Sphingobium yanoikuyae: one gene and its partner. The protein of the gene in region 2 interacts with the protein of the main gene of each other region in a pairwise test. Links are inferred from orthologs where the notes say so. Each region holds a gene or a part of one and is shown on either strand. Other genes may lie near its edges.

Region 1 (14,563 bases), 1.6 Mb from region 2 along the record:
GCAATTGCTGGTCGAAACTTTCCCGCATGAAGGGCGCCATTATATGGTCTGCTACAGTTTCGAGGGCTGGAACGCGCACCAGTCGCTCGGCATGTTGCTGACGCGGCGGATGGACGCGCAGGGGCTGATGCCGCTGGGCTTCGTGTCGAACGATTATGCGCTGGCGGTCTATGGCCTCAAGCCCGTGACCGATCCGCAGAGCCTGTTTTCCGCCGACATCCTCGACCATGAATTTGTCGAATGGGTCGAACAGTCGAGCTTGCTCAAGCGCGCGTTCCGCGACGTCGCCGTGATCTCCGGCCTGATCGAGCGGCAGCATCCCGGCAAGCGCAAGACCGGGCGGCAGGTCACTTTCTCCACCGACCTCATCTATGATGTGCTGCGCAAATATCAGCCCGACCATCTGCTGCTCAAGGCCGCCTGGGCCGATGCGCGGGCGCGGATGACCGATGTCGGGCGGCTGGGCGACCTCATTGACCGGGCGGCGTCGACCATGCTGCATGTGCCGCTCGACCGGGTCAGCCCGCTCGCGGTGCCGCTGCTGATCCTGATCGGCCGCGAACAGGTGGCGCAGCGCGATGCCGAGGACGCGCTGCTGATCGAGGCCGAGGCGCTGGTGGCGGAAGCCATGCGCGCGGATTGAGGGGGGCAGGAACCACCACTCTCCACTACCGTCATCCCAGCGAAGGCTGGGATCCCGCTTCTTTCTTCCACTGATGCCAAGAAAGAGAGATGCCAGCCTGCGCTGGCATGACGGAATGGGGGAGGTTTTGGGCTTACCCCGGCAACCCGTTCAGTTTCGCAAAGGGATCGTCGCTCGCATCCTCCTGCCAGCGATATTCGGTCCGGTTGGCGACCCAGCGGGCCATCTCCTTGCCATAGAGTTTGGCGATCAGGCCCAGCGCCATGTCCGTGCCCGCCGAAATGCCGGAGGAGGAGATATATTTGCCATCCTCCACCCAGCGCGCATGGGGGATCCAGGCGACCTTCGCCCCCTGCGCCGTCGCCCAGGCCCAAGCCATCTTGTTACTGGTCGCCTTCACCCCGTCGATCAGCCCGGTCTTGGCCAGCAGGCCCGATCCGGTGCAGATCGTTGCCACCTGCGGCGTATCCTGCGCCAGCGTGCGGACGGCGGCGAGGAAGTCGGCGTTGTTCACCTCCCGCCGGGTGCCGAGGCCGCCGGGGATCATCACGATGTCGAGTTTCGGCGCATCGGCAAAGCCATGATCGGCGATCGTCTGCGGCCCGGCGCCGCTGCGCACTGGTCCGGCCTTGTCGGCGATCATGACAATCTCGACCCGGTCTTTCAGCATGCCGAACATTTCCAGCGGGCCGAACACGTCGAGCAGTTCGAACCCGTCGAACAACACCATGCCGAGCTTCTTCTTTGGCCCGCTTGGCGGCACGGGCGGCTGGACGGAAAGTTGCGCAGAGACCGTCGTGCCGGTCGCGGCGAGCGCGATTCCGGCGGTCAGGAGAAAGTTGCGCCGCGCAACATCGGCTTTGGGCTGGTCGCTCATCGTCACATGCTCCCTGTTTGCCGGGTTAGACGAGCGATGGCGGCGATCCCGCCTATTCGCCGCCGTCCTTGGTGCCGCCGCAGCCCTTCAGCACGCCTTCGCCGAAGGAAAGCTGCACCCGATCGGACCAGATGGCGTCGCTCATCCCGTCGCTGCACGGTCCTTCGATCACCGTCATGGCAAAGCCATCGCCCATGAAGCGGATGGCGCGGGGATCATCGGTGCGGGTGACGGGATAGCGCTGCGGACGATGATCGGGCCGCTGCAAGGTCGCGACCGATCCATTGACGATCACCGCTCAGAAAGGCTCGGTGCCGATCGCGCGATACTCCTCCTGCGGTGGCGGGGGAGGCGGTGTTTCACGGGAAACAGTGGCGGGCGCCGGTTGCGCAGCCGGGGCAGGGGCCGGTTCGGGCGTGGCGCTCTCATTGGCGACGATCGCCTGGTTGAGCGCCGGGGCCGCGTTGGCGATCGCATTGTCGGCGCGATTGTCGACCCTGTTCGGCGGCACGGGATCGCCCGAGCAGGCGGCAAGGGCTAAGAGCCCTGTCACCATCGCCGCCACTTTCACGCGCTGGCCCGCCGGAAACAATGGGCGGCATGATCGTCGACCATGCCGATCGCCTGCATCCAGGCATAGACGATGGTCGGCCCGACGAATTTGAAGCCGCGCTTCTTGAGATCCTTGGAAATCGCCTCCGACAGGGCGGTCTGGGTCGGGAAGGTCGTGCCGTCGCCGACGATCGGCCCGTCGGGCGCGAAGGACCAGACATAGGCGGCGAAATCCTCGCCGGCGTCGCGCATCGCGCGATAGATGTGCGCGCCCCTGATCGTCGCCTCGATCTTGGCGCGGGCGCGGACGATGCCGGGATCGGCCATCAGCCGTTCGACATCGTCGGGACCGAAGGCGGCAACCTTGTCCGGATCGAAGCCGGCAAAGGCGGCGCGAAACCCCTCGCGTTTGCGCAAGATGGTGATCCAGCTGAGCCCCGCCTGGAACCCTTCCAGCATCAGCATTTCCCACAGCATGCGCGAATCATGCTGGGGCACGCCCCATTCTTCGTCATGATAGCTTTGGTAGAGTGGGTCCGGTCCCACCCAGCTGCAGCGTGGCAGATCGGTCATCGGTTTTGGGTGCGCCTGACGGCGCACGGAGCCGCACCGGCCCGCACCCCCACCCGGCCGCCCAAGAGATTATCCTGATTGGGTGGCCGGGCGGGGTTGCGGGCTGGCGCAGTCATTCGATCAAACGTCCAGGTTGGCGACGTTCAGCGCATTGTCCTGGATGAATTCGCGACGCGGTTCGACCACGTCGCCCATCAGCTTGGTGAAGATTTCGTCGGCGACGTCGGCCTGTTCCACCTCGACGCGCAGCATCGAGCGATTGTCCGGGTCCAGCGTGGTTTCCCACAGCTGTTCCGCGTTCATTTCGCCCAGACCCTTGTAGCGCTGGATCGACAGGCCCTTGCGGCCGGCGGACAGGATCGCTTCCAGCAATTCGCTGGGCCGCGAGATGTTGACGCCCTTGGCCGAAACCGCCGGCAATTCGTCCTCGCCCAGTTCGTCCTGCGCGGCGACGGCCTTGGCCGAGACCAGGCGGCTGCCCCTGGCATAGCTTTCCGCCTCTTCGCTGGCGGTGCCGTGCAGCTTGCGCGCTTCGGCCGATCCCAGGAAGCCATGTTCGATGACATGATGGTCGGTCACGCCGCGCCACAGCCGCTCGAAATGGAAGCCGCCGCCCTCGGCGATGCGGCCGGTCCACTTGCCCTCGGGATCATGCGACGCGATCCAGGCGACGGCGGTTGCCAGCCGTTCGGCCAGCTGCGCCTCGGACAGTTCGGGATCGAGCGCGCCGGTCAGGCCCAGCGCCTCGATGATGGCCGGGTCGTAGCGGCGCGGCACATAGCGCATCACCGCGCGCATGCGGCGGGCATGGTCGATCAGACTGCGCAGATCGTCGCCGGTGCGGGCGCCGCCGGTGGTTTCCAGCGCCATCGTGTCGACGCCATTGTCGACCAGATATTGCTCCAGCGCGGCTTCGTCCTTCAGATAGACTTCGGAGCGGCCACGGCTCGCCTTGTAGAGCGGCGGCTGGGCGATGAAGAGATGGCCCGCCTCGATGATCTGCGGCATCTGGCGATAGAAGAAGGTCAGCAGCAGCGTGCGGATATGCGCGCCGTCGACGTCGGCGTCGGTCATGATGACGATCTTGTGGTAGCGCAGCTTGTCCAGGTTGAAATCGTCGCGAATGCCGGTGCCCATCGCCTGGATCAGCGTGCCGACTTCCTTGGACGAGAGCATCTTGTCGAAGCGCGCGCGCTCGACGTTCAGGATCTTGCCCTTCAGCGGCAGGATCGCCTGATTGTGGCGGTTGCGCCCCTGCTTGGCCGACCCACCGGCCGAGTCACCTTCGACCAGGAAGAGTTCGGACTTGGCGGGGTCGCGTTCCTGACAGTCGGCCAGCTTGCCGGGCAGCGAGGCGATGTCCATCGCCCCCTTGCGGCGGGTCAGTTCGCGCGCGCGCTTGGCCGCCTCACGGGCGGCGGCGGCGTCGATCACCTTCTGGACGATCATCTTGCCGTGGCCGGGATTTTCTTCCAGCCATTCGGCCATCTTGTCGGCCATCAGGCTTTCGAGCGGCTGGCGCACTTCGGAACTGACCAGCTTGTCCTTGGTCTGCGAGCTGAATTTGGGATCGGGCAGCTTGACCGAGACGATCGCGGTCAGGCCTTCGCGCATATCCTCACCGGTGAGGCTCACCTTCTCCTTCTTCAGCAGGCCGGTCTTTTCGGCATAGCTGTTGAGGGTGCGGGTCAGCGCGGCGCGGAACGCGGCCAAGTGCGTGCCGCCGTCGCGCTGCGGGATGTTGTTGGTGAAGCAGAGGACATTCTCGTAATAAGAATCGTTCCACTCCAGCGCGACGTCGATGGTCACATCGTCGCGGGTGCCGGCGATCGCGATCGGATCGGGCATCAGCGCATTCTTGTTGCGGTCGAGATATTTGACGAAGGCCGCAATGCCGCCCTCATAATAAAGCTCGACTTCCTTCTTCTCCTCATGGCGCGCATCGACCAGGAACAGGCGCACGCCGCTGTTGAGGAAAGCCAGCTCGCGATAGCGATGCTCCAGCTTGTCGAAATCATATTCGGTCTGGTTCTTGAACGTGCCGCCATCGCCCGGCACCTTCTCGGTCGAGGCGAGGAAGGTCACGCGCGTGCCCTTCTTGCCCTCGGGCGCATCGCCGATCACCTTGAGCGGCGCGGTGGCATCGCCATAGGCGAAGCGCATCCAATGTTCCTTGCCGTCGCGCCAGATGTTGAGGTCCAGCCATTCGGACAGGGCGTTCACCACCGAGACGCCCACGCCGTGCAGGCCGCCCGATACCTTATAGGCATTGTCGTCCGACGTGTTCTCGAACTTGCCGCCCGCGTGTAGCTGGGTCATGATGACCTCGGCCGCCGACACGCCTTCTTCCTTGTGGATGCCGGTCGGGATGCCGCGGCCATTATCCTCGACGCTGACGCTGTTGTCGGGGTTGAGCGTGATGACGATCCGGTCGCAATGGCCGGCCAGCGCCTCGTCGATCGCATTGTCGCTGACCTCGAACACCATATGGTGCAGGCCCGACCCGTCGTCGGTGTCGCCGATATACATGCCGGGCCGCTTGCGCACGGCGTCGAGGCCTTTCAGCACCTTGATGCTGTCGGCGCCATATTCATTGCTGTTGGGGCTGTTCTGCTGTTCGTCGCTCATACCCAGCATATAGGGAATGGCGCCTCGAAACTAAAGCGAAACATGGCGGCTTCCACCCGGCTTTGGGGCGGTTTATCAGGCGCTCATGCGTGTTGTCCCGATCCTTGCCCTGATGCTGCTTTCCGCCTGCTCGCGCAGCAGCGAAGTGGCCGACGAATTGCCCAACAGCTCGCTGGCCGGCGCCCCGCGCGAAGCGATGCCCGAAACCCGGATCGAGGCGACCCTGGCCCGACCGGTGACGATCGGCGAGGATGGCCCCCGGCTGGATGCCTGCGGCGCGATGGGACAGGCGACCCGTGTCGGCCCGCAGGGGTTGAGCGTCCGGTCCGCCCCCTTTGCCGAGGCGAAGGCGCTGGCCCAACTGGCCGAAGGCGCACGGGTGCATGTCTGCACCCGCAGCATCGACCAGAAATGGCTGGGCGTGGTGATCCCGCCGCCAGCGAGCGAAGGCGCGACGCCGACCGATTGCGGCGTGCGCGAACCGGTCGACCGCAAGCAGGCTTATGCCGGTCCCTGCACCAGCGGCTGGGTCTCCAGCGCCTATGTCCGGCTGGTGGCGGGCTGATTACAGCCCGCCCAGATAATCCAGCTTGCCCAGCGGCACGCCGGCCTGGCGCAGCAGGGCATAGGCGGTCGTCAGGTGGAAATAGAAATTGGGTAGCGAGAAGGTCAGCACATGGCTGCGCCCGGTGGAGGAAAATTCACCGCGCGAAGTCTTGAGGATGACCGTCGCCTCCTCGCGCCCGTCGATCCGGTCGCGCGGCACCGATTCCAGGAAGGCGATGGTCCGCGCGATGCGATCCTGCAGGTCGGCGAACGTCTCCTCCGTGTCGGGCAGGGGGAAGGGCTCCAGCTCGCCGATGCGGATGACCGCGCCCTTGGCGCTGTCGGTGGCAAGCTGCACCTGCGCGGTCAGCGGGCGCATATCCTCGATCAGGCGGGCGCCGGTCAGCGTGGCGGGATCGATCCCCTGTTCGGCGGCAAAGGCGGCGCCCTTGTCGAGCAGGGTGGAGAGGACGCGCAGGCCGCGCAGGAAGGCCGGGACGGTCAGGTCGTAAAGTTCGGTCGCCACGTTGCGAGGATTCCCTTCATTCGATGCCGGTGAAGACCAGCTTCTGCACGCGGCGGCCGGTATTCACTTCGGTTGCATAGATATTGCCGGCGCTGTCGGTATCAATGCTGTGCAGCCAGGTGAATTGCCCGGCCTGCCGCCCGATCCGGCCGAAGGCGCCAAGCACGGTGTGCGTCTTGCGTTCCAGCACCCAGATGCGGCCGTTCATCATGTCGGCGACGTAGAGATAGGTCTGTTCCGGATCGGGCGAGAAGGCGATGTCGGTGACCGTGTGGGTGCCGCCGGTCTCCGGCGCGATCGCCAGGTCGCGCACGAAGGTCAGGCCGCCATCCTTCTCGCGCTTGAACAGTTGCGCGCGATTGTTGTTGCGGTCGCAGACATAGAGGTGGCCGTCCCGCGTCGGCACCACGCAATGGACGATGCTGTTGAAGATGGCGGACTTGGGATCGGCGACCCGGCTAGGATCGACGGCATGGCTCTGGTCGAACGTGCCCTGTAGCACCGGTCCGCTCGGCGGCTTGGCATAGGCGCCCCAGCGGCCCTTATAGCTGTTGGTCCGGTCGTCGAAGCCGATCACCCGGCGGTTCACATAGCCGTCGGATATCAGCACCATGCCGTCGCTGTGATTGACGTCGGACGGGTTGCCGAGCTGGTCGGTCGCGTCATTGCCACCGGTCTTCTCGCGCCGGCCGAAGCTGCGGATATATTGGCCCTCCGGCGTATAGTTCATGACGACATGGTCGCCCTTGCCATTGCCGCCGAACCAGACGCTGCCGGCCTTGTCGACGAAGATGCCGTGCAGGCTGGCGGGCCATTGGTTGACGCCATCGACCGTGGGCGCACTGTCCGCGCCGCCCCAGCCGCCCAGATAGCGGCCATCCCTGGCGAAGCGCACCACCGGCGGGGCCGGCTTGCAGCAGACGGCGGTGGCGGGCGATTCGGCAAGGCCCGTGTCGGTCGCGGTCAGGCTGTGCGGGCGATGCACGACCCAGACCGAATCGTCCGGACCGACGGCGACACCGCTGACCTGGCCCAGCAGCAGGTCATCGGGCATCGCCGGCCAGGCGGCATCCACCTTGAAGCGCGGCATTTTGGTGCCGGCGGGTGCGATCTGTTCGAAGGCGAGGGGGGCGAGCGCCTGCTCCGGCGGCGCGGCGGAGGCGGCAACGGCGAAGGGCAGGGCGAGGGCAGCGGCGAGGAAGGCGCGCATGGCGGGGACTCCTTGATCGTCGGGAATGGCGGAGGCGGGATCATGCCCGACTGCCCGATCCGGTCAAGGAAGGTCCGGTCAAGGCCGGTCCGATCAAGGAAGGTGCGACGCATTTTCAACGGGAAAAGGACCGGCCGACGGGTTTCTGTCGGCCGGTCAGGGGGCAACTTATGCCGCGATCGCCGGGCGCTCGGGCGGCTTGATCGTGAAGAAGGGCAGGGCATGGTGGACGATCCAGCCGATCGTCGCGGCATAGACGATGGTGCCGATGCCGACCGTGCCGCCCAGCATCCAGCCGGTCGCCAGCACCGCGATCTCGATGCCGGTGCGCACCCATTTGACCGGCCAGCCATTGCGGCGGCACAGGCCGGTCATCAATCCATCGCGCGGGCCCGGCCCAAGCCCGGCACCGATATAGGCGCCACCGGCAATCCCATTCAGTATGATCCCCGCGCCCAGCCAGGCGGCGCGCATCGCATAGCCGTCCGGCGTCGGCAGATAATGGAGGCTGATGTCCACCGCCGTGCCGATCACCACTATGTTGCAGACCGTGCCGATCCCCGGCCGCTGCCGCAATGGCCACCAGAGCAGCAGCACGACCGCGCCGACCAGGTTGACCGTCATGCCGAAGCTGAGGCCGAGCTTGGGCGCCAGTCCCTGATGCAGCACATCCCAGGGATCGAGCCCCAGATTGGCGCGCAGCATCAGCGCCATGGCAAAGCCGTAAAGCACAAGGCCCCAGAAGAGCTGGAAAAGGCGGCGGGTCATCATCATGGGCATCAGACCTAGCCAAATTGGCCTTTTACAAAAGGACCAATGACGCGTAAGTGGCCTTCAAATCTCTCTGATTGGATTGATTGCCATGTCCACTTCCTTCCTTCGGCCCCCCTCGCTGCTGCGGTTGCTGGGCGCCTGGCGCGCGCAGGACAGTGCCGAGCCGGCCTATCGCCAATTGGCGCAGGCGCTGCGGATGCTGGTGCTGGACGGGCGGATCGGCCTCAATGTCCGGTTGCCGGGCGAGCGGGAACTGGCCGCCGCGCTGGGGCTCAGCCGCACGACCATCGCCGCCGCCTTCGACCGGCTGCGCGACGAGGGCTATCTGGAAAGCCGGCAGGGGTCGGGCAGCGTCACCCGCTTGCCGCCCGGCCGGGTCGAGACCCCGACGCCCGACATCGACGGGGTCACTGGCGACAATCTGCTCAACTGGACCCATGCCGCGCTGCCGGCAGCGCCCGGCGTGGGCCTCGCCTATGCCCATGCGGTCGAGGCGCTGCCGGCCTATCTGGGCGACCTGGGCTATGACCCGCTCGGCCTGCCGGTGCTGCGCCGGGCGATCGCCGCCCATTATGAGCGGCGCGGTTGCCCGACCGATCCCGACCAGATCATGATCACCAATGGTGCGCAGCAGGGCTTCTCGCTGCTGCTGCAATGGCTGGCGGGGCCGGGCGACCGGGCGGTAATCGACCATCCCACCTATCATAATGCGATCCAGGCGTTGCAGCGGGCCAATGTCGTGCCGGTGCCGGTCGGCCTGCCGGTCTATGGCTGGGACATCGACGCGATGGACGCGGCCTTCCGCCAGACCGCGCCGCGCTTTGCCTATATCATCGCCGATTTCCACAATCCCACCGGACGCAGCATGGACCCGGCGACCCGTCGCGCGCTGGTTGCGGTGGCGATGCGCACCCACACGCCGCTGGTGATCGACGAGACGATGGTGGCGATGGGCCTCGACGGATCGCCGCCGCCGCCGGTCGCCTGCCATGACCCATCCGGCCGCCATGTCATCACTTTGGGATCGGCCAGCAAGATCTTCTGGGGCGGGCTTCGGGTTGGCTGGATTCGTGCCGATCCGCAGACCGTGGCCGCGCTCGGCCGCATCCGCACGACGATGGACATGGCCAGTCCGGTGGTCGAGCAACTCGCCGTCGCCCAGCTGATGGATGCGGACGAGGGGCTGGGGCCGCGCGCGGCGATGCTGCGCGACCGGCGCGACCATCTGCTGGCGCAGCTGGAACAACATCTGCCGCACTGGCGGGTGGAATCGCCGGCCGGTGGCCTGTCGCTCTGGGCCGAACTGCCCCGCGCGGAGGCGAGCGCGCTGGCGGCATTGGCCGGCAATCATGGCGTGCGCATCGCGGCGGGGCCGCGCTTCGGCGTCAATGGCGCGTTCGAGCGGTTCCTGCGCCTGCCCTTCACCCTGCCGGAGGCGCAGCTCGACATGGGCGTCGCCCGACTGGTGGAGGCCGATGCCCGGCTCCACGCCCGCACCCCGCGCGGCCGCGATCCGCTGGCCCTCGCCCTGGAGGCCGACCGATTGATCTAGAGCCTGATCGTCTGAGGTGGAAGCGCTTCGCGTTTTCACCGATGGCGTGAATCAGGCTCTAATCTTTAAATCTGACCCATAAGAAAAGGGCCGCGCGGAACATCACCGCGCGGCCCTTTTCAATCGGCTATACCGAGAAGGGCTCAGCCCTTCTTCTTCTCGGCCTGATAGCGTTCGATCGCTTCCAGCGTGATCCGCTTGGCGTCTTCCGCGCCACCCCAGGTGCCGATGCGCACCCACTTGGTCTTTTCCAGATCCTTATAGTGGGTGAAGAAATGCTCGATCTGCTCCATCACGATGGTGGGCAGATCGTCCTTCTCGCCGACATTATTATAATAGGGGAAGGTCTTGTTGTCCGGCACGCAGACCAGCTTCTCGTCGCCGCCGGCTTCGTCTTCCAGGTTCAGCACGGCGATCGGGCGTGCGCGCACGACCGAGCCGGGCACGAACGGCGAGCGGGCGATGACCAGCGCGTCGAGCGGATCGCCATCGGGCGACAGGGTGTGCGGCACGAAGCCGTAATTCGCCGGATAGCGCATCGGCGTGTGCAGGATGCGATCGACGAACAGCGCGCCCGAGGCCTTGTCGAACTCGTACTTCACGGGTTCGCCGCCAACCGGCACCTCGATGATGACGTTCAGGCTGTTTGGCGGATCTTCGCCGACGGGGATCAGGTCAATATTCATGCATCTTCGCCTTTTACATGCGGTTGCTTGGAAATCTTCAGGTGCGCGGCTGCAGCAGCTTGTCGAGGCTGCCTTCGCCGGTGCCGGTCTTTTCGAGGTGCGGATAGCGCAGGCCATCCGAATAAGCGAGGGTCAGGGTGCGATAATATTTGTCCTGCTTTAGGATAAGCTGTATCGGCTTCTTCGCGTCCTTAGCCTCGGTCAGCGCCGTCTTGAATGCGTCGCTCGAATATTCATTGCCGTTCACCGCAATAATCTTAGATCCTACCGCAAGACCAGCCTTGAACGCGGCGCTGTTCCAGATCACCGCCGCGATATCGCCGTCATTCTTGACCGTCAGGCCCACGCCAAAGCTCTGGTCGACCGTCTTCTGCGCGCCTTCGGCCGCCTTGGTGATGGCATTGGGGGTATCGGTATAGACCAGCTTGTAGCCGCCCAGGGTGAAGCCGCCCTTGGGCGTTTCCGTGGTGGGGCTGTCGACATATTTGTGGAACAGGCCGGCCCAGTCATAGGGGGCGACGCCGTTCAGCGTGTCGATCACGTCCTGGCGATTATAGACGACCTGGCCCCAGTCGCCCGGCTTGATGCCGAAAAAGGCCTTGGCGAAATCGTCGATGCCCTTGGCGCCCTTGGTCTGCTGGCGCAGGATGCCGTCGACCTCCAGCCAGATCATCAGGCCTTCATTATAATAATCCTCCGACCGCTGCCAGTTGGCCCAGCCCTTGGGACGGCGGGCGGAGATGATCGGATCATTGGTGGTGTCGACCATCGGGCGCCATTCGCGGCCGCGCGTAGTGTCCAGCTTCGCTGCGATCTGGGCATAGGCATCCAGCGTCTCCTGCTTGGAGAACATGCCCGAACGCGCGCCCAGCACATAGCCCCAGAACTGGGTCTGGCCTTCATAGACCCACAGCAGGCTGTCCTGCATCGGCACGTCGAAATTGGGCGTCCACAGCAGGTCGGGGCGGCGGAACTTGCCGTCCCAGCTATGGGTGAATTCATGCGGCAGCAGGTTGCGGTCGAGCAGCGCCTCGCCCGAATCCCACTTCTTGAAATAGCCCGGCTCGACCTGATTCTCGGACGAGCGATGATGTTCCAGGCCAATGCCGCCCATTTCGTCGGTGATCGACAGCAGGAAATCATAATGGTCGAAATGATAGGTGCCGAACGCGGCGCCGGCTTCGGCCACCAGCTTCTTGTGCTTGGCGATCTGGTCGGTGTTGAACACCAGTTCGTCGGCATCGTCGGCAACGATGTTCAGCGTGACGTTGTGGCCCAGGTCCACCGCCTTGAAATGGGTGCCGGCAAAGACCGGCGAGTCCTGCAGCGCCTCATAGTCGATCACGTCATAGGCGATGGTGTCGCCGCTGCGCTTGCCGCGCAGCGCGGTCGCCGCCTGCCAGCCGGCGGGATAGGTGACATTGGCCTGCACCGGGATCTGGCGGGTATAATAGCCGGCCGGGTAGAGCGACACATCTTCCCACTGGATATTCTGCATCTTGGGGGTCACGACGACGCGGCCCTGGTTGGTCGCGGTCGCCGACAGGAACTGGAAAGATGCGACCACCTGCTTGGTGCCGGCCGGCACGTCGATCTCGAACGCATAGACGTTGAGCGGATTGCGCTTCCAGCTGATCGGCTTGCCATCGGCGGTGAAGGTCAGGCCGGTCAGCTTCTCGATCGGGCCGCGCGGGGCATGGTTGCCCGGCAGCCATTCGGGCATGAGCAGGGTCATCGGGCCGCTCGACGCGACGGGAATGGTTTCCTTCACGCGGAAGATGCGCTGCACCGTGTCGGTGGCGTCGACGTCAAGGCGGATCGTGCCGCCCGGATAGGGGACATCCTTGGGCATCGGCTTGGCGCTGTCGACGGGCAGGGCGGTCGGCTTGGAACGGATGACGTCCTGCGCCAGCAACGGGCTGGCAATCGCGGTCGAAAGGCAAAGGGCGGCAGCAAGGCTGCGGATCATGACGGTCTCCAGAAAAGGAACGGGGGCCGGACGGCCCGTCTGTCCCAAGCATGGCGGGGCGAATCGCCCGCGTCCACCCCTTATGCCGCCATAAAAAGCGCGTTTCCTTGGGCCGCGATTATCGTTAAAGGCGCTGCCCCATGGCGAAGATCGAAACGCCGCGCCCGGTGCGCGGAACGCAGGACATGTTGGGCGGCACGGCGGAGGCGTTTCAGGAACGCTTCGCCCATGTCGTCGCCACCTTTGACCGGGTGCGCAAACTCTATGGATTCCAGCGGGTTGAAGTGCCCGTCTTTGAATCGACCGCGGTGTTCGCCCGTTCGCTGGGCGAAAGCACCGACGTCGTGTCGAAGGAAATGTACACGTTCGAGGATCGCGGCGGCGACAGCATCACCCTGCGCCCCGAATTCACCGCCGGTATCTCGCGCGCCTATATTACCGAGGGCTGGCAGCAATTTGCGCCGCTGAAGGTCGCGACCCATGGTCCGCTGTTCCGCTATGAACGCCCGCAAAAGGGCCGCTTCCGCCAGTTCCACCAGCTCGACGCCGAAATCCTGGGCGCGGGCGAGCCGGCGGCCGATGTCGAGCTGCTGGTGCTGGCCGACCAGCTGCTGCGCGAACTGGGCGTGTCGGAAGGCGTGACCCTCAATCTCAACACGCTGGGCGACGCGGAAAGCCGCGAAGCCTGGCGCGCCGCGCTGATCGCCCATTTCGAGGCGCATCGTGGCGAACTGTCGGAAGAAAGCATCGACCGGCTGGCGAAGAACCCGCTGCGCATCCTCGACAGCAAGGATCCGCGCGACCGCCCGATCGCCGACAGCGCGCCGGACATCGACGCCTATCTGACCGACGAGGCGCGCAGCTTCTTCGACAAGGTGACCAGCGGCCTCGACGCTGCCGGTGTCGCATGGGAGCGTAATTCGCGGCTGGTGCGTGGCCTCGATTATTATCGCCACACCGCGTTCGAGTTCATCACCGACCGGCTGGGCGCGCAGGGCACGGTGCTGGGCGGCGGCCGCTATGACGGCCTGATCGAAAATCTGGGCGGTCCGTCCACCCCGGCGGTCGGCTGGGCAGCGGGGATCGAACGGCTGGCGATGCTGATCGACCAGCCGGCGATCGACAAGCCGCAGATCGTGCTGATCCCGATGGGCGAGGCGGCCGAGGCGAAGGCGACCGGCATCATCGCCGATCTGCGCCGTGCCGGCATCGCCTGCGACATGGGCTATCGCGGCAATATGAAGAAGCGGATGCAGCGCGCCAACGCGTCGGGTGCCGCCTGCGCGATCATCCTGGGTGACGACGAACTGGCACGGGGCGAAGCGGCGGTCCGCAACCTTGGCACTGGCGAGCAGCAGGCGGTCGCACTGGATGCGCTGATTGGCACGATGACGGCGCTCTGATGCACATTTCCGCCGAACGCATCGCGCAGATCGAGGCGCGCCGGGACGAGGTGCAGGCGTCGATGACGCGCGCCGACCTCGCGCCCGATGCGTTCGTGAAACTGTCCAAGGAATATGCCGAGATCGAGCCGGTCGCCCGGGCGGCGCATGAGCTGCGCCGGTTGCGCCAGGAACTGCGCGCCCTCGAACAGATGGCCGGCGGCGAGGAGAGCGACGCCGATCCGCTGATGCGCGAAATGGCGCAGGAGGAAATGCAGCTGCTTAAGGGGCAGTTGCCCGATGCCGAGCGCGCGCTGGCGCTGCAGCTGCTGCCCAAGGATTCGGCCGATGCCCGCCCGGCGATGCTGGAAATCCGCGCCGGCACCGGCGGGGATGAGGCGGCTTTGTTCGCCGGCGATCTGTTCCGCATGTATCAGCGCTATGCCGATACCCAGGGCTGGAAGATGGAGATGCTCTCCGCCAACGCCTCGGAACAGGGCGGTTTCAAGGAAGTGGTGGCCAGCATCAACGGCACCGGCGTCTTCGCCAAGCTGAAGTTCGAGAGCGGCGTGCATCGCGTCCAGCGCGTGCCGGTCACCGAAAGCGGCGGCCGCATTCATACCAGCGCCGCGACCGTTGCGATCC
Region 2 (14,744 bases):
TGGATCTCTATGATGGCGAAGCCTTTGTCGACGAGGCCGTGTCCGTCCTCGCCCCGTTCTTCACGGCCAAGCTGACGGCCGCCGTGAGCGAACCCGCCGAGTAATCGAGCAAGCAGGCGCCGGGAGCATTGCGCTCCTGGCATCCACTGTCTTTCCCGAGGAAATGATCATGGAAAGCGTTCAGATCCGGAACCGCGACATGGCATGGCACATCGCCGCCAACATACTGTTCCCGCCGAATTTCGATGCCGCAAAGAGCTGGCCGGCAATCATCGCCGTCCACCCGTTCGGCAGCTGCAAGGAGCAGATGATCTGCCCCCACCGAGTGGACCGATTGGTTTGTTAGTGCATTAAGCTCATCGCCGCCATATCCGGACGGAGGTGGAGCGAAGCGGAACCGGAGGCCGGATATGGCGGTGTCGCCGTTTCTGGTGCCGGTGGCCGATAGCCAAGACTGCTGTGCGGGCGGACGGTGTTGTAATGCCGCCGCCAGGCTTCGATCAGCACCCTGGCCTCGGCGAGGCTGTAGAAGATTTCACCATTGAGCAGTTCGTCGCGCAGCGACCCATTGAAGCTTTCATTATAGCCATTCTCCCATGGCGATCCCGGCGCGATGTAGAGCGTCTTCACGCCGATCTGCCGCAGCCATTGCTGGACGGCATTGGCGATAAATTCGGCGCCATTATCTGACCGTATATGTGCAGGCGGGCCGCGCGAGATGAACAGGTCCGCCAAGGCCGCCAGCACATCCTCATGTTTGAGCTGTCGCGCAACGATAAGCGCCAGACATTCCCTGCTGGCCTCGTCGATGATCGTCAGGATGCGGAACTTGCGGCCGTCATGCGTGCGCCCCTCGACGAAGTCGTAGGCCCACACATGCCCAGGATACTCAGGCCGCAGGCGGATGCATGATCCGTCGTTGAGCCATAGACGCCCGCGTTTGGGCTGGCGCTGCGGCACCTTGAGCCCTTCGCGCCGCCATATCCGCTCGACCCGTTTATGGTTCACCGTCCACCCCGCATGGCGCAGCAACGCCGTGACCCGGCGGTAGCCGTAACGACCATATTGCTTTGCCAAGGCGATGATGTCCTCCGTCAGCGCCTGTTCGTCATCCGCCCCACGCGGCACTTTACGCTGTGTCGATCGATGCTGCCCCAGAACCCGGCATATCCGTCGCTCGGATAGCCGGACTGGCAGATCCCGTCGTATATGATCGATGCAGCGCCGTCGCCGCGCGGGGCTCAGAAGTTTCCCCGTGCAGCTTCCTGCAATATCAGCTTGTCCAGCGTCAGGTCCGAGATCGCCCGGCGCAGCCGTTGGTTTTCCTTCTCCAGATCCTTCATCCGCCGTGCCTGGTCGGTCTTCAGCCCGCCATATTCCTTGCGCCAGCGATAATAGGTCTGCTCGCTGACCCCGATCCGACGGCAGGCTTCGGCGGTCGAAGCCCCCTGCGCCAGCACAATCTCAACTTCACGCAGCTTGCCGATGATCTCTTCCGGCTTGTGCTTCTTGCTCGGCATTCAATGTCCCTTTCGCGGTCCAGACTATCATAGTCTCTGGGCCACTCAGCGGGGGGCAGATCACATCATGGGAGGGTCAGCGCAAAGTCGCCCACGCGCGGCCTCACGATCATGCTCCAATTCCCGATCGCGAACATCGGGCGCATTGCCAGTGGTGGCAGCGAGCGAGGATAGGCGATCTTCGACAAGGCGGACAGTTTCGACGCGATCATCCGGGTCTTGCCCGGGCGCACGATGGCCCGGGCCGCGTCGCGCTGGTCGCGCGCGTCTGCTAGCGTGACATCGGGGAACAGCCCGAAGGTCAGCCGCTTCTGTTTGCCGGCAAATCGATTTGAAACGCCAGGACTTCGCCCCTTTCGTGGAGACGAACAGGTGCAGGCCGGCGGAATCAGCGAGCTATAGTCCCGCTCCCCCGGTCTGGCGTTCTTCACTTCGGCGACGGTCAGAGCAACGATGCCCCCACTTTGAAATCCGATGCCCCCACCAATGTCCCCGCATGGGGTGCGCTAGAGCGTTTTCTAATCAGGTGGAACACCTGATGACTCGGAAAACGCGTTAAACCAAAAACTTAGAGCAACCGATCTGACGCAGTCGGATCGGAATTTGCTCTAGAGCGAGATAGAGTGAGACAAAGTGTAATTCGAGTGCGCCGGAATAGACGGGGCGCGGAGTCTCAATGAGAACAAATGGCTAACATGATCGGAAAATCTGGTGGGCCCGGCAGGACTCGAACCCGCAACCTAGCCGTTATGAGCGGCCAGCTCTAACCATTGAGCTACAGGCCCCACCTTGAACGCGGCGATAAGGAGCATCAGGCGGCTTGGCAAGCCTTCGCGCGCGCCGGAATAGCGTCCAGCAACTGATCCAGGCCGACCGCCGTCACGCCGCGCCGCGCCAGATGGCTCAGCACCCTATCCCACCAGCCGTAAAAGGCGGTGCGATCGGCCTCGTCACGGACATAGGGCGTGTGCCCCGGCTCCAGCGTGGGCGAATGGAAACTGAAATTGAGGACGCGCACGCCTTCCTCGATCAGTGCATCGATCGCCGTCGTCGCTTCGGCTGCGGTGATGCCCTCGGGCGTCAGCGGCACGCGCGAGAGCATCCGCGCCCGCGCCAGCGCACCGGCCAGCGGCCCCATCGCCTGGGTCGCGCGATAAAGCCCCTCGCCTCCGCCCCGTAACAGGCCGGTGATCGCGGTCGACAGCGGCAATTCGACCAGGCTGCGGGTCGGCCCCGCCCAATAGGGATTTTGCGGCAGGCCATGGAAATCGGGGCCATGCTGATGGCTGTAATCGAACCGGCTGCGCACCGAGGTATCGAGGCGAAAGCCCGCCGCCTCCAGCAGCCGCGCACTATTGGGGCCGACGCCATAGCGCCCCGCCCGATAGGCAATCGGCCGCCGACCGAAGCGATCCTCGATCCGGCGGCACAGCGCCTCCAGCTTTGCCGCCTCCACCGCCTCGGGCAGCGAACCGACATAGGAATTGGCGGCATTCACATCCTCGACATGGGGCGGATTGACCCAGGGGTGGAGATGCGCGCCGACATCGGCCTCGCCCGCTGCCACCCACGCCCCCATCATCCCGGCGGCGGCATCGCTGTCCACCACCGGATAGTCGGTCACATAGACGGGCTTCACCCCGGCCGCCGCAAAATAGGCCTGGCCGCGTGCCATGCCGGCCAACGCCGTCACGCCATGGCCTTCCCGACGGAAGGGCGCATTCCAGTCGAATTCCTCCTCGGTATCGACGAACAGCATGAAGCGGGTGCCGAACGCGGCCGGAAGCGCAATCATGTCCTCGGGCAGCGGCGCCCGAAGCAGATTGCCGTCATGATGATGAGCTGATTGCATCGCCCTTCCCTATCCCGCAATGGTTGCGATAGGGTTTCGTTCCGGTCAAGCCCGCGCCCGACCAGCCCGAAAATCAGCCATTGCCAACGACATCCTCTTCCATCCCGTCGACCGGGATGCGCAGCAGGAAACGGTCCGGGCCGACATCCAGGCTGCCGCCGCAACCCGCCGCCAGGCTGCGGATCAGACGCAGCGAGAAGCCCAGCCCCAGCAACGGCCCGTCCGCCCAGTCGCCCTCGGGCGTGTAGCCCGGATCAAGCAGATGCGCCTCGTCCATGCCGCTCAGCGTCGACGGGCGATCGATCGCCAGCACCACCTTGCCCGACGCGCCATCGGGCTGGAACCAGCAGGCGCCGGTCACCGCCTCGCCCTCGGGCGCGACCGAAATCAGCGTGCGCAGCAGATGTTGCACCATGCGCTCGCCCTGCACCGGATCGATGCTGATCTGCGGCAGATCCTGCGACACGGCGATTTCGATCGGCGTCACCGCCCGGCCATCCTGATCGCGGAAACGGGCCGCGACCTGCATCACCAGCAGCGCCGGATCGATCGTCTGCGGCGCACCGATGCCGTCGCCCCGCGATACCTTGGCGGCCAGATCCAGATCGTCGAACGCCGCCAGCAGATGGCGCGCATCGACCGCGATATTGCCGGCCATCTCGCGATATTCGACGCCGGCCGCGCCGAACAATTCCTGTTCGATAATCTCGGCAAAGCCCAGGATCGCGTTCAGCGGCGTGCGCAGTTCATGCACCAGCTGGCGCAGCGAATCCGCCGACAGGCCGGCAATCGTCACCGGGCCGGACGGCGTCGTCGCCACTTCGTGCAGATAGGGGCGCCGTGCCTGGCCGCGATAGCCCTGGAACCGACCGGACCGCGGATCGAAGAAGGGGGTTGCCGACAGGCGCCATTCGCCTGCCATCATCCCGCCGATGATGGTGAAACGGCCATTCTGGAAGCCGCTGCGACGCTGGAAGGCGCCCGCGACATGGCCATCGGGACCGCTTGCCCCTTCCAGCGCAATTTCGCCGAGCGACAGGCCGACCAGCGCGGCACGCGGCCCCTGGTCGACCCAGACCAGCACGCCGGTCGAATCCGTCTCGAACGCGAAGAAATGCGGCTGTTCGGCGCGCAGCGCGGGCTGCGTCACCGGCGCGACGATGATGTCCTGCGGCGGCGTCTCTTCGGGCGGACGCCGGGTACTGGTGAAGCGCGCAATGCGGTCGACCAGGTTGCGGATCTGGTCGGGGCCGGGTTCAGCCACCGGCTGCGGCGCCACTTCCGGCTCGACGACGGGCTCGGCCGCGAGCGCCATGTCCGCGGTCAGCAGCATGTCGGCTTCACGGACGCTCGTGCCGCTAGTCAGCACCAGGTCCGTCGGGCCGAAGGCTTCGAGCCCCTGCCGCGTTTCGGGGCCGATGTCGCGACGGCCGCGCAGCACACCGCGCGCCGTGGGGCTGAGATGCGGCAGCAGTGCGGCCCACAGCGGATCGGACAGGCGGGCGCGTGCCATAGCCGCGCCGGCGATCGCCGGACGGTCACCGGCAAAGAAGCGGATCAGGCTGGCCGAACGCAGCCGGCCGCCCAGTTCGACGACGGTCGCGATTCGCTGCATTTCAGACAGTTGCGGCCGCAACTGGGCCAATCGGCCGAGCAGAGCCTCGCGATCGGGTGCGTCCATGGGGGGACGATCATAACGATCATGCTGCGCCAGCAGGTCGACACATTGCCGCCACAGCGTCACCGCGCCCACGCCGCTGCGATCGTCGGCAGCCAGCACGGTTTGCATGATGTCGTTGAAGCGCAACCAAAGTCCCCATATTCAAGCGGTAACAGGCGGCATGCCCGCATCGCTGTTCGTTACATCCTAACCGATAAGCAGTCCTTACCCAAAGCGAAAGCGTGTTTTCGACGCACAATATGAGCGTCGCATAGTGGGACAATTGCATTGCGCTGAAATATTATTATGATGCGCCCGCAGTAACAGGTAAGGAAATAATCAATCTGATGGCGGGGCCCAATATCGACGACATCGACCTGCAGATCCTGGGCGAATTGCAGGACAATGGCAGGATGACCAATGTGGATCTGGCGCGGAAGGTCGGGCTGACCGCACCGCCGTGCCTGCGCCGCGTCCGTGCGCTGGAGGAAGCCGGCGCCATCACCGCCTATCATGCCGTGGTCGATCCGGCGATGCTCGGCTATACCATCACCGTGTTCGCGATGGTCAGCCTCAAGAGCCAGGCCGAGGCCGATCTGAAGGCGTTCCAGGACCATGTCGACGCCCTGCCAGAAGTGCGCGAATGCCATATGCTGAACGGCGAAATCGACTTCATCCTGAAGGTGGTCGCGCGCGACCTGCAGAGCTTCCAGCAATTCCTGACGTCGAAGCTGACGCCGGCGCCCAATGTGGTGAGCGTCAAGACGTCGCTGACGATCCGCACGTCGAAGAATCTGCCCGGCGTCCCGCTGCCGGTCTGATCCGGTCAGCCCGCGACAGCCGGCACGCAGGCACAACGAAAAAGGGCCGGCCCCGCGGGGGGACCGGCCCTTTTGCATATCATGTCGCGCCGCGATCAGCTGGCGGTCTGCGCCGTGCCCTGCTGCGCCGACTTGCGATGCTGCAGATCGACCCACACCGACCAGAAGCCGGCGACATTGCTCCAATTGCCGCTGGTCACCTGGGCCAGCGTGGTCTTGCCACCGGCCAGATCGCCCGAACGGGCCAGCGCGATGCCCAGGCGCGCATTGGCATGGCCCTGATCGACCCCGCCCTTGCTCAGCGCCAGCCGATACTGCTCCACCGCCTGCGGATATTGACCGAGCGAGAAATAGCCGTCGGCCGCATTCAGCGCCGCCTTGCCATCGCTCGCCGCCGCCGCCTTCTTCGCCAGCGCGGGCATGGCGGCAATATCCTTGGTCGCCTTGGGCGTCACCGCCTTCAGCAGCTGCGCCGTGGTCGCCTGGCTGGTGGTCAGCTTGCCGGCCGAACGGCCCGCCTCGATGATCGCCTTGGCTTCGGCAAAATTGCCGGTCTTCTCGGCCAGCTGGGCATAGGTCTGGTAATCGCGCTCGCTCGCCATCGCGCCATTGGCAGCCTGCAGGCGATAGAGGTCGAGTTGGACCTGCGGGTCGCTTTCCTGGCCGGCCAGATAGTTGGTCAGCGCCGAACGCCATTCAGGGGTCGACGGATAGACCTCCAGCCGCTCGCGATAGAGGCTGCTCACCTCATCCCAGTCATTGGTCTGATAGGCCATGGAGATAGCGCGGTCATACCAGGCGGCCGGGATCGGCTGACCCGATGCCTTCTGCTGCGCCAGCGCCTCCTGCACATAGGTGCGGGCTTCCTTGGACTTGTTCTTGCGCATCGCGATATCGGCGCGCAGCATGGTGGCGTCGATGCCCGAATAGCCCAGCGTCTTGGCATAATCGAGCTGCGCCACCGCATCGGTATAGTTCGCGACCATGTAGGACAGATAGCCGGCGATGAAGCGCAGGCGCGGCGCGTCCGCCTTGGGCACCGAACTGGTCTTGAACATGTCGGTCAGCGCGATCCGCTGGGCCTGGATGTCCCGGCGCAGCACCGCCACCTCGAAACGCAGGCCGGCCGCAGCATAGGCTTCCATGTCGGTGGTCGGGTTGAGCGACGCGATGCGCAGATTGGCGGTCGACGCGTCACGCGCCTTGATCGCGGTTTCGGCGGCCTGCACATCGGCGCGGAAGGCGTCCGACATCTCGATCGGCGGCCCTGCCACCACGATCTTCTTCTTGGCCGCAGCCGGCGTCGCCAGCATGGCGCCGGCCAGCACCACCGGCAGTCCGATAGTCAGAAAAACAGGATTCCGCTTGGCCATGACAGGCCTCCCCCACTGCAATATCCCGGCCCCCGGCCGGTCATTCAAAAAAATATAGGCGCACAGACCGCCGAACCAGCGACGATCTGCGCGCCTTATACTAGATTCAGGCCTTGGTGCCCAGATAGGTCAGCCACAGATCGGCGATCTGCTTGCGCGCACCGCCCTGGACTGCCTCGAACGCCGACTTGGCGCCGGCATTGTCGCCACCCATAGTCTTGGCAATGCCCAGGCGGGTGTTGATCTCGTCGGCGTCGACGCCACCCTTCTGCTTGGCCAGTTCGAACATCGCCGCCGCCTTGGCATAGTCGCCATAGCCCAGATAGGCGTCGCCGGTCGCAGCCGCGACCTTGCCATTGGCGGCCTTGCCGGCATCCGCTTCGGCGGCACCCAGCGACGACTTGTCGCCCGGAATGCGGCCCACGGCGGCCTGATAGATGTCGCCCGCCTGGCTGGCGTTCAGCACGCCCTTGGCGCGACCGGCGTCGATCGTCGACTTGACCTCGCCATAGATACCCGTCTTCGACGCCATTTCGGCCAGTTCGGTGAAGTCGGCAGCGACCACCAGCCCCTTGGCCGCCGACATCAGGCGCAGCACGTCCAGATTTTCGCGGTTGGTGATGTTCGGGTTCGCCTGCTGGAACAGACGGATCAGCGTGCGCAGATTTTCACCGCTCGGATTGGCGGCATAGGCCCACTTGGCCCAGTCGGTGACTTCCGGCAGGCGCGCGGCAGCCGCACGGCTGACGCCGATCTGATACCATTGCGCCGGCACGGGCTGGCCCGACGCCTTGGTCGCATCAGCCGCCGCCTTCAGCGCGGCGAGGCCCTGCTGGTTGAAGCCACGCGCCGGTTCGGCCGAGGCGTTGCCGGTGCCGGCCTTGCCGAAATACGCCTGCGCAATGGTCGGGTTGACCTGCTCCGCCTTGTAACCGGCGGCCAGCGCCGCCTGACCGCGCGAAATGGCGACGTCGTAATTCTTCTGGGCAAGAGCCGCGTCGGCCGCCACCATGTTGAACTGGCCGGTCTGCTCGGGCGGCGTCAGGCCGCTGTCGAGCATCTGGTTGAGACCTTCCATCTTCAGCGCGTCATCCTTGCTCTGGATGCCGGTGTTCAGCTTGATCGCGCCGATCTGATACTTGTCATCGTTCGACGCCGCCTTGCCGTCGGCCTCGGTCAGCGCCGTCTTGGCACCGGCGAAATCCTGGGCATCGGACGCCTTCTGGGCAGCCTGCAGCGACTTGAGCACTTCGGGCGACACGTTCAGCTTGCGGCCGGCCGGCTTTTCTTCCTTCTTCGCGGCGGAGGCGGGAGCCGAAACGGCGCCGCCGGTCAGCGCCAGAGCCAGCGCGAGCGACAGCGGGGTAACAAAACGCATGATCCTCATCTCCTTTTCGCGCCTGACAGGGGGACCACAGGCGACATCCGGGTTGAACGCCGATTAGGGGTCGGCGCGTGAACGGGCTTTGAACAAGCCTATATCCGCGCATTTTGCAACTGTCATGCTGCCGCTTCGTTCCGCTTTTCTTCACGCCCGCCAATCACCGCCTTGGCTGCACATGCGGGCGCGCGGGCGCGCGCGAGGGGTGACAGATTTGTTTCGCTCGGCTAGTGCAATGGGAACGCATCACACCCATCCAAAAAGAGAATCGCCTTGACCGACGAGACCGTCCTCGCCGACCCTTCGGACATCAGCCCCATCAGCATCGTTGATGAGATGAAGTCGAGCTATCTCGACTATGCCATGTCCGTGATCGTCTCCCGCGCCCTGCCGGACGTGCGCGACGGCCTGAAGCCGGTGCATCGCCGCATTCTCTTCTCGGCCCAGGAATCGGGCTTCGTCTACAACCGTCCCTATCGCAAGTCGGCCCGTCTGGTCGGTGAAGTCATGGGTAAATATCACCCCCATGGCGACAGCTCGATCTACGACGCATTGGCCCGCATGACCCAGGACTGGTCGATGCGCGTGCCGCTGATCGACGGCCAGGGAAACTTCGGCTCGATGGACCCCGATCCGCCAGCCGCCATGCGTTACACCGAAGCGCGCCTGGCCAAGGTCGCGACCGCGCTGCTGGACGATCTCGACAAGGACACCGTCGACTTCACGCCCAACTATGACGCGTCGGAAAGCGAGCCGCAGGTGCTGCCCGCCCGCTTCCCCAACCTGCTGGTCAACGGCGCCGGCGGCATCGCCGTCGGCATGGCAACCAACATTCCGCCGCATAACCTCGGCGAAGTGCTGCGCGCCTGCCTTGCCTATATCGAAAACCCGGCGATCTCGACCGACGAACTGATCCAGATCGTCCCCGGCCCCGATTTCCCGACCGCGCCGCTGATCCTGGGCCAGTCGGGCGCCCGCAACGCCTATCATACCGGTCGCGGCTCGATCCTGATGCGCGCCCGGCACGAGGTGGAGGAAGGCCGCGGCGACCGCCGCTCGATCGTCCTCACCTCCATCCCCTATCAGGTCGGCAAGAGCGGCCTGGTCGAAAAGATCGCCGAAGCCGCCAAGGACAAGCGGATCGAGGGCATCAGCGACATTCGTGACGAATCGAGCCGCGAAGGCGTGCGCATCGTCATGGACCTGAAGCGCGACGCCACCCCGGACGTCGTCCTCAACCAGCTGTGGCGCAACACCCCGGCCCAGTCGAGCTTCCCCGCCAACATGCTGGCGATCCGTGGCGGCCGCCCGGAACTGCTGGGCCTGCGCGAGATCATCGAAGCCTTCGTCAAGTTCCGCGAAGAGGTCATCACCCGCCGCACCAAGTTCGAGCTGAACAAGGCGCGCGACCGCGCCCATATCTTGCTCGGCCTGGTGGTCGCGGTCACCAACCTCGACGAGGTGGTGAAGATCATCCGCAGCTCGGCCAGCCCGGCTGCCGCCCGCGAATCACTGCTGGCGCGCGAATGGCCGATCGGCGAGATCGCGCCCTATCTCGCCCTGGTCGAGGCGATCGAGACCGAAGTCAGCGGCGAGAGCTACAAGCTCAGCGACGTGCAGGTCCGCGCCATCCTCGACCTGCGCCTCCACCGCCTGACCGCGCTCGGCCGTGACGAAATCGGCAAGGAACTGGCCGAACTGGCCGAAGCCATCGCCGAATATCTCGCCATCCTGGGTGACCGGGTGAAGCTCTACGCCGTGATGCGCGAAGAGTTCGAAGCGATCGAGAGCGAATTCGCCACGCCGCGCGTGTCGGTCATCGCCCCTGCCGCCGACGGCATCGATGACGAGGATCTGATCGAGCGCGAGGAGATGGTCGTCACCGTCACCGTGCAGGGCTATATCAAGCGCACCCCGCTGGAGAGCTTCCGCGCCCAGGGCCGTGGCGGCAAGGGCCGTTCGGGCATGGCGACCAAGGATGAGGATGCCGTCACCGAATTGTTCGTCACCTCGACGCACACGCCGGTGCTGTTCTTCTCGACCGCCGGCAAGGTCTATCGCCTCAAGGTCTGGCGCCTGCCCGAGGGCGGCCCCGCCACCCGCGGCCGGCCGATGATCAACCTGCTGCCGCTGGCACCGGGCGAAACCATCCAGACCGTGCTGCCTCTGCCAGAGGACGAGGAAAGCTGGAAGGAACTGCACGTCATGTTCGCCACCGCGAACGGTACCGTGCGCCGCAACAGCATGGACGCCTTCGCCAATGTGCCCAGCAACGGCAAGCTCGCCATGCGCTTCGATGAAGGCAGCGACGATCGCCTGATCGGCGTTGCGCTGCTGACCGAAGAGGATGACGTGCTGCTCGCCACCCGCCAGGGCCGCGCGATCCGCTTCGCCGCCACCGACGTGCGCGAATTCCAGAGCCGCACCTCGACCGGCGTGCGCGGCATGACGCTGAAGGATGGCGATGAGGTCATCTCGCTCTCGATCCTCAAGGGCTTCGACGCGACCACCGAGGAACGCGACGACTATCTGCGCGCCGCGCCGTGGAAGGAAAATGAAGCGACCCCGGCGATCAACAGCGCCGAACGCATGGCCGCCTTTGCGCAAGCGGAGCAGTTCATCCTGACCGTCTGCGCCAATGGCTATGGCAAGATCAGTTCGGCCTATGATTATCGCCGCACCGGTCGCGGTGGCCAGGGCATCACCAATATCGACAATATCGCCCGCAACGGCCTGGTCGTCGGCAGCTTCCCGGTCGCGCATGAGGATCATCTGATGCTCGTCACCGATCAGGCCAAGCTGATCCGCATGGGCCTGTCGTCGATGCGCGTCATCGGCCGCAACTCGGCCGGCGTGCGCCTGTTCAACGTCGCCAAGGACGAGCATGTCGTTTCCACGGCCCGGATCGAGGACGGCGAAGACGACAATGCCGAGGCTACGACCGAAGGCACCGTCGAAGTCGCGCCCGAAACCGCCCCGGAAACCGGCAGCGAGGGTCGCGAGGCGTGAGCGAGCTGTTCGCCTACAAGATCCTGACCGCCGAGCAATATGACCAGTTCAAGGCCGACGGCGTGTTCAAGGGTGCGCCGATCGACCTGCAGGACGGCTATATCCACATGTCCACGCGCGATCAGGCGGCCGAAACGGCGGCCAAGCATTTCGCGGGACAGGATCGGCTGGTGATGCTGATGATCGACCTCGCCCCCTTTGGCGAGGCGATCAAATGGGAAGTGTCGCGCGGCGGCGCACTCTTCCCCCATCTCTATGGCGACCTGCCGATCAGCGCCGTCGCCGGCAAGGTGATCCTGCGCCTCGACGAGGCCGGCAATCATTTGTTCCCGGCCGGGTTCTGATCCATTCCCCTTCCTTCCCGAGCCAGCCTCGGGGAGGAAGGGAACTACCCCCGCCCCATCTCCACCACCCGGCCACGCACAACGCGATAGGTCCAGCCGCCCCAACTGATGCGATTGGATGTGGCAGCCTGTAGCTGCACCGCCAGATGCGCCCAGCAGACGGCAAAGGGCGTCACCATGTCCCACCAGAGCGATCGGCGCGCCCGCGCCGCCTGCTCTGGCTCCAGCACGGCCGCCAATATCCGCCGCCGCGCCGCCGCCCGGCCCCAGGCCGCGCCATAGCCGATCGCGATCGCCGGCCAGCTGCCCCAGCCCAGCGCCCACAGCCAGAAGCCCGATTGCAGCGCGACGGCACCGGTCGCCACCGCCCACATGCGCGGACTGTTGGTGAGGATATGGCGATATTGACGCACCCCAAAATTCCAGAGCGCGCCAAGCCCACCATCCAGCGGACTTGCCACCAGCAGGTCGCGCACCGGCCGCATCCGCAGCTTCGCGCGCCATCCAGCCAGGCCGATCGCCATGTCGTCGGACAGGCGCCCGGCCAGCGCCGCGTCGATGTCGATCCGCTCGGCCGCCACCCGCGTCATCGCCATTGCCCCGCCCCAGGGCATGGTGGAACTGGCCGCGCGCGGCAGCGTCGCCAATTGCTGCTCGACCGCGCCGACCAGCGCCGGCATGCCCTGCCCGGCCGGCAGCAGCAGCCGATAGCCTGTCACGATATCGGCCTTGCCCCGCACCAGCGGGAAGAGCAGCCGTCCTGCCAGCCGCACCGGCGGCGCGATATCCGCGTCGATGAAGATCAGATAGCGATCCGCGTCGCGCAACGCCTTGAGCGCCGCCCGCAGCTTGTGGACCTTCTGCCCCTCGTCGCTGGCCACGCCGGCGCGCACGATCTGCACCCAATCCGGCTCGGCGATCGCCAGCGCCTCCGCCGCCACACAGATCCCCGACGTCGCCAGCAGCAACCGGAACGGCGCACTCTGCGCCTTCAGCCGGGTGACAAGTTCGCTGTCACCTTCCCAGTCATCGCGCACCGACAGGATCATGACCGCGCCGCCGGGCGCCTCCTCCTGCCGGTCCGTCGGCAGATGGCGCCAATAATTGACCACGCCCATCAGGCTCAGCGCCTGGAGCAGCAGCCACAGCGCCAGCATCATCGTCACCACCAGCCCCCTTCGCGGCTCTTTACCGCCTCAACGGCTCCTGTATGACGGGCAGGACCATGCTCTCCAACCCCTTTCTCTTCACCCTGCTCCGTCTGCTTCCCGCCAGCCTCGCCTCCTGGCTGGGTGGCTGGCTGTCGGCGCATGTCGCCCGTCCGCGGATGAAGCTGCGCGACGCCCGCGCCCGCGCCAATCTGGCGCTGCTGCGGCCCGACCTGCCGCAAGCGGAACGCGAAGCGATCCTGACCCGGCGTTGGGTGAATGTCGGCCGCACGCTCGCCGAACTGGCCAATATCGACCGGCTGGTGAATGCCGACCATGTGACCGTCATCGACCAGCCAGCCTATCAGGCGGTGCTGGACGGTCCCGGCCCGATGATCGCCTTCACCTGCCATATCGGCAATTGGGATCTGCTCGCCGCCCATATCAAATGGTCGACCGACCGACCGGGCCTTGGCGTCTATGAAGATCCCGAAGACCCTCGGATCGCCGCCCAGCTCAAGAAGGCGCGATCCAGCTATATGGGCGAGGCGATCGGCGGCGATGGCGCGGCACGCGGCGTGCTCAAGCATCTGACCCAGAAGGATCGCGCCACCCTCTATATCCTGGCTGACGAACGACGCGACCGGCAGGTCTGGTTCCCGACCTTCGGCCGCGCGCTCGAACCATCGGGCAACCTCTCGATCGCCCTGCGCCTCGCACGCAAGGTCGGGGCGCAATTCCTGCCTTTCTATCTGGTCCGCACCAGCGGCCCGCATTTCGCGCTGCACTGGCATCCGCCGCTCGATCCCCGGACGATGAGCGATGCGGAGATCGTCGCTGTCCTCGATCGCTTCCTGGGCCAGGCTTGCATCGACCATGCCGATCAGTGGCTGGCGCTGCACGACATGGACCTGACCCAGCCTGTCTGAATGTGACTTCCCTTCCCTTACGGTCTAAAGGCCCGCCCATGTCCCGAATCGCGATCAAGATCTGCGGCCTGTCGACGCCGGAGACGGTGGGCGCCGCCGTGCGCGCCGGGGCGAGCCATGTCGGCTTCGTCCATTTCCCCAAAAGCCCGCGTCATGTCGAACCCGACCAGATGCGCGCGCTCGCTGCGGCCGTTCCGGCCCATGTCGATCGCGTCGCCGTGGTCGTCGATGCCGATGACGAACAGCTTGCCCGCCTGACCGGCACCGGTGCGCTCAGCGCCCTGCAACTCCATGGCAAGGAAAGCCCGGAGCGGGTTGCCGCTATCCGCCAGCGTTTCAGCCTGCCGGTGTGGAAGGCGATTTCGGTAAAGACCCGCGCCGATATCGACGCTGCCCAGGCCTATGCCGGCACGGTCGACCGGCTGCTGTTCGACGCGAAGACGCCCGATGGCGCGGCGTTGCCGGGCGGCATGGGCCTGCGCTTCGACTGGACCTTGCTACGCGGCGTCGCCATGCCCGCCCCCTGGGGCCTGTCAGGTGGCCTTGGCATCGACAATGTGTGCGATGCGATCCGCCTGACCGACACGCCGCTGATCGACGTTTCTTCGGGCGTCGAGGATGCACCGGGCATCAAGAGTGTGGACAAGATCATGGCCTTCTGCAAAGCGGTGTCGGCATGTTGACGCTGAACGCCCCTGCCATGCGCA

Evidence for each region.
Region 1: the proteins of gyrA (region 2) and gyrB interact in binary tests that used the Escherichia coli proteins (3 or more experiments, as listed by UniProt). The link is inferred for Sphingobium yanoikuyae from one-to-one orthologs.

Annotation. Positions count from the first base shown.
Region 1 is NZ_CP139979.1:4,184,816-4,199,378, reverse strand. Bases 2,520-5,593 are described here. They hold gyrB (DNA topoisomerase (ATP-hydrolyzing) subunit B), read right to left. Parts: upstream 5,274-5,593; coding sequence 2,766-5,273; downstream 2,520-2,765. Other genes in these bases: U0025_RS19365 (hypothetical protein), read left to right, coding at 5,359-5,593; U0025_RS19375 (DNA-3-methyladenine glycosylase I), read right to left, coding at 2,520-2,645. Outside these bases: U0025_RS19390 (ligase-associated DNA damage response DEXH box helicase), read left to right, coding at 1-643; U0025_RS19385 (DJ-1/PfpI family protein), read right to left, coding at 777-1,520; more of U0025_RS19375, read right to left, coding at 2,088-2,519; more of U0025_RS19365, read left to right, coding at 5,594-5,838; U0025_RS19360 (DUF1993 domain-containing protein), read right to left, coding at 5,839-6,345; U0025_RS19355 (NHL repeat-containing protein), read right to left, coding at 6,362-7,555; membrane protein YczE, read right to left, coding at 7,724-8,329; MocR-like transcription factor YczR, read left to right, coding at 8,418-9,881; ppa (inorganic diphosphatase), read right to left, coding at 10,025-10,567; U0025_RS19335 (M61 family metallopeptidase), read right to left, coding at 10,605-12,536; hisS (histidine--tRNA ligase), read left to right, coding at 12,677-13,939; prfA (peptide chain release factor 1), read left to right, coding at 13,939-14,563. UniProt on the Escherichia coli protein: DNA gyrase negatively supercoils closed circular double-stranded DNA in an ATP-dependent manner to maintain chromosomes in an underwound state.
Region 2 is NZ_CP139979.1:2,634,672-2,649,415, forward strand. The notes cover bases 8,562-11,816. They hold gyrA (DNA gyrase subunit A), read left to right. Parts: upstream 8,562-8,880; coding sequence 8,881-11,616; downstream 11,617-11,816. Other genes in these bases: U0025_RS12125 (YfgM family protein), read right to left, coding at 8,562-8,604; U0025_RS12135 (DUF952 domain-containing protein), read left to right, coding at 11,613-11,816. Also shown: U0025_RS12080 (alpha/beta hydrolase), read left to right, coding at 1-104; U0025_RS12085 (alpha/beta hydrolase), read left to right, coding at 170-346; U0025_RS12095 (Arm DNA-binding domain-containing protein), read right to left, coding at 1,586-1,951; U0025_RS12105 (polysaccharide deacetylase family protein), read right to left, coding at 2,332-3,372; U0025_RS12110 (sensor histidine kinase), read right to left, coding at 3,446-5,179; U0025_RS12115 (Lrp/AsnC family transcriptional regulator), read left to right, coding at 5,380-5,853; U0025_RS12120 (tetratricopeptide repeat protein), read right to left, coding at 5,949-7,226; more of U0025_RS12125, read right to left, coding at 7,333-8,561; more of U0025_RS12135, read left to right, coding at 11,817-11,960; U0025_RS12140 (glycosyltransferase family protein), read right to left, coding at 12,005-13,120; U0025_RS12145 (lysophospholipid acyltransferase family protein), read left to right, coding at 13,186-14,037; U0025_RS12150 (phosphoribosylanthranilate isomerase), read left to right, coding at 14,076-14,720. UniProt on the Escherichia coli protein: A type II topoisomerase that negatively supercoils closed circular double-stranded (ds) DNA in an ATP-dependent manner to maintain chromosomes in an underwound state.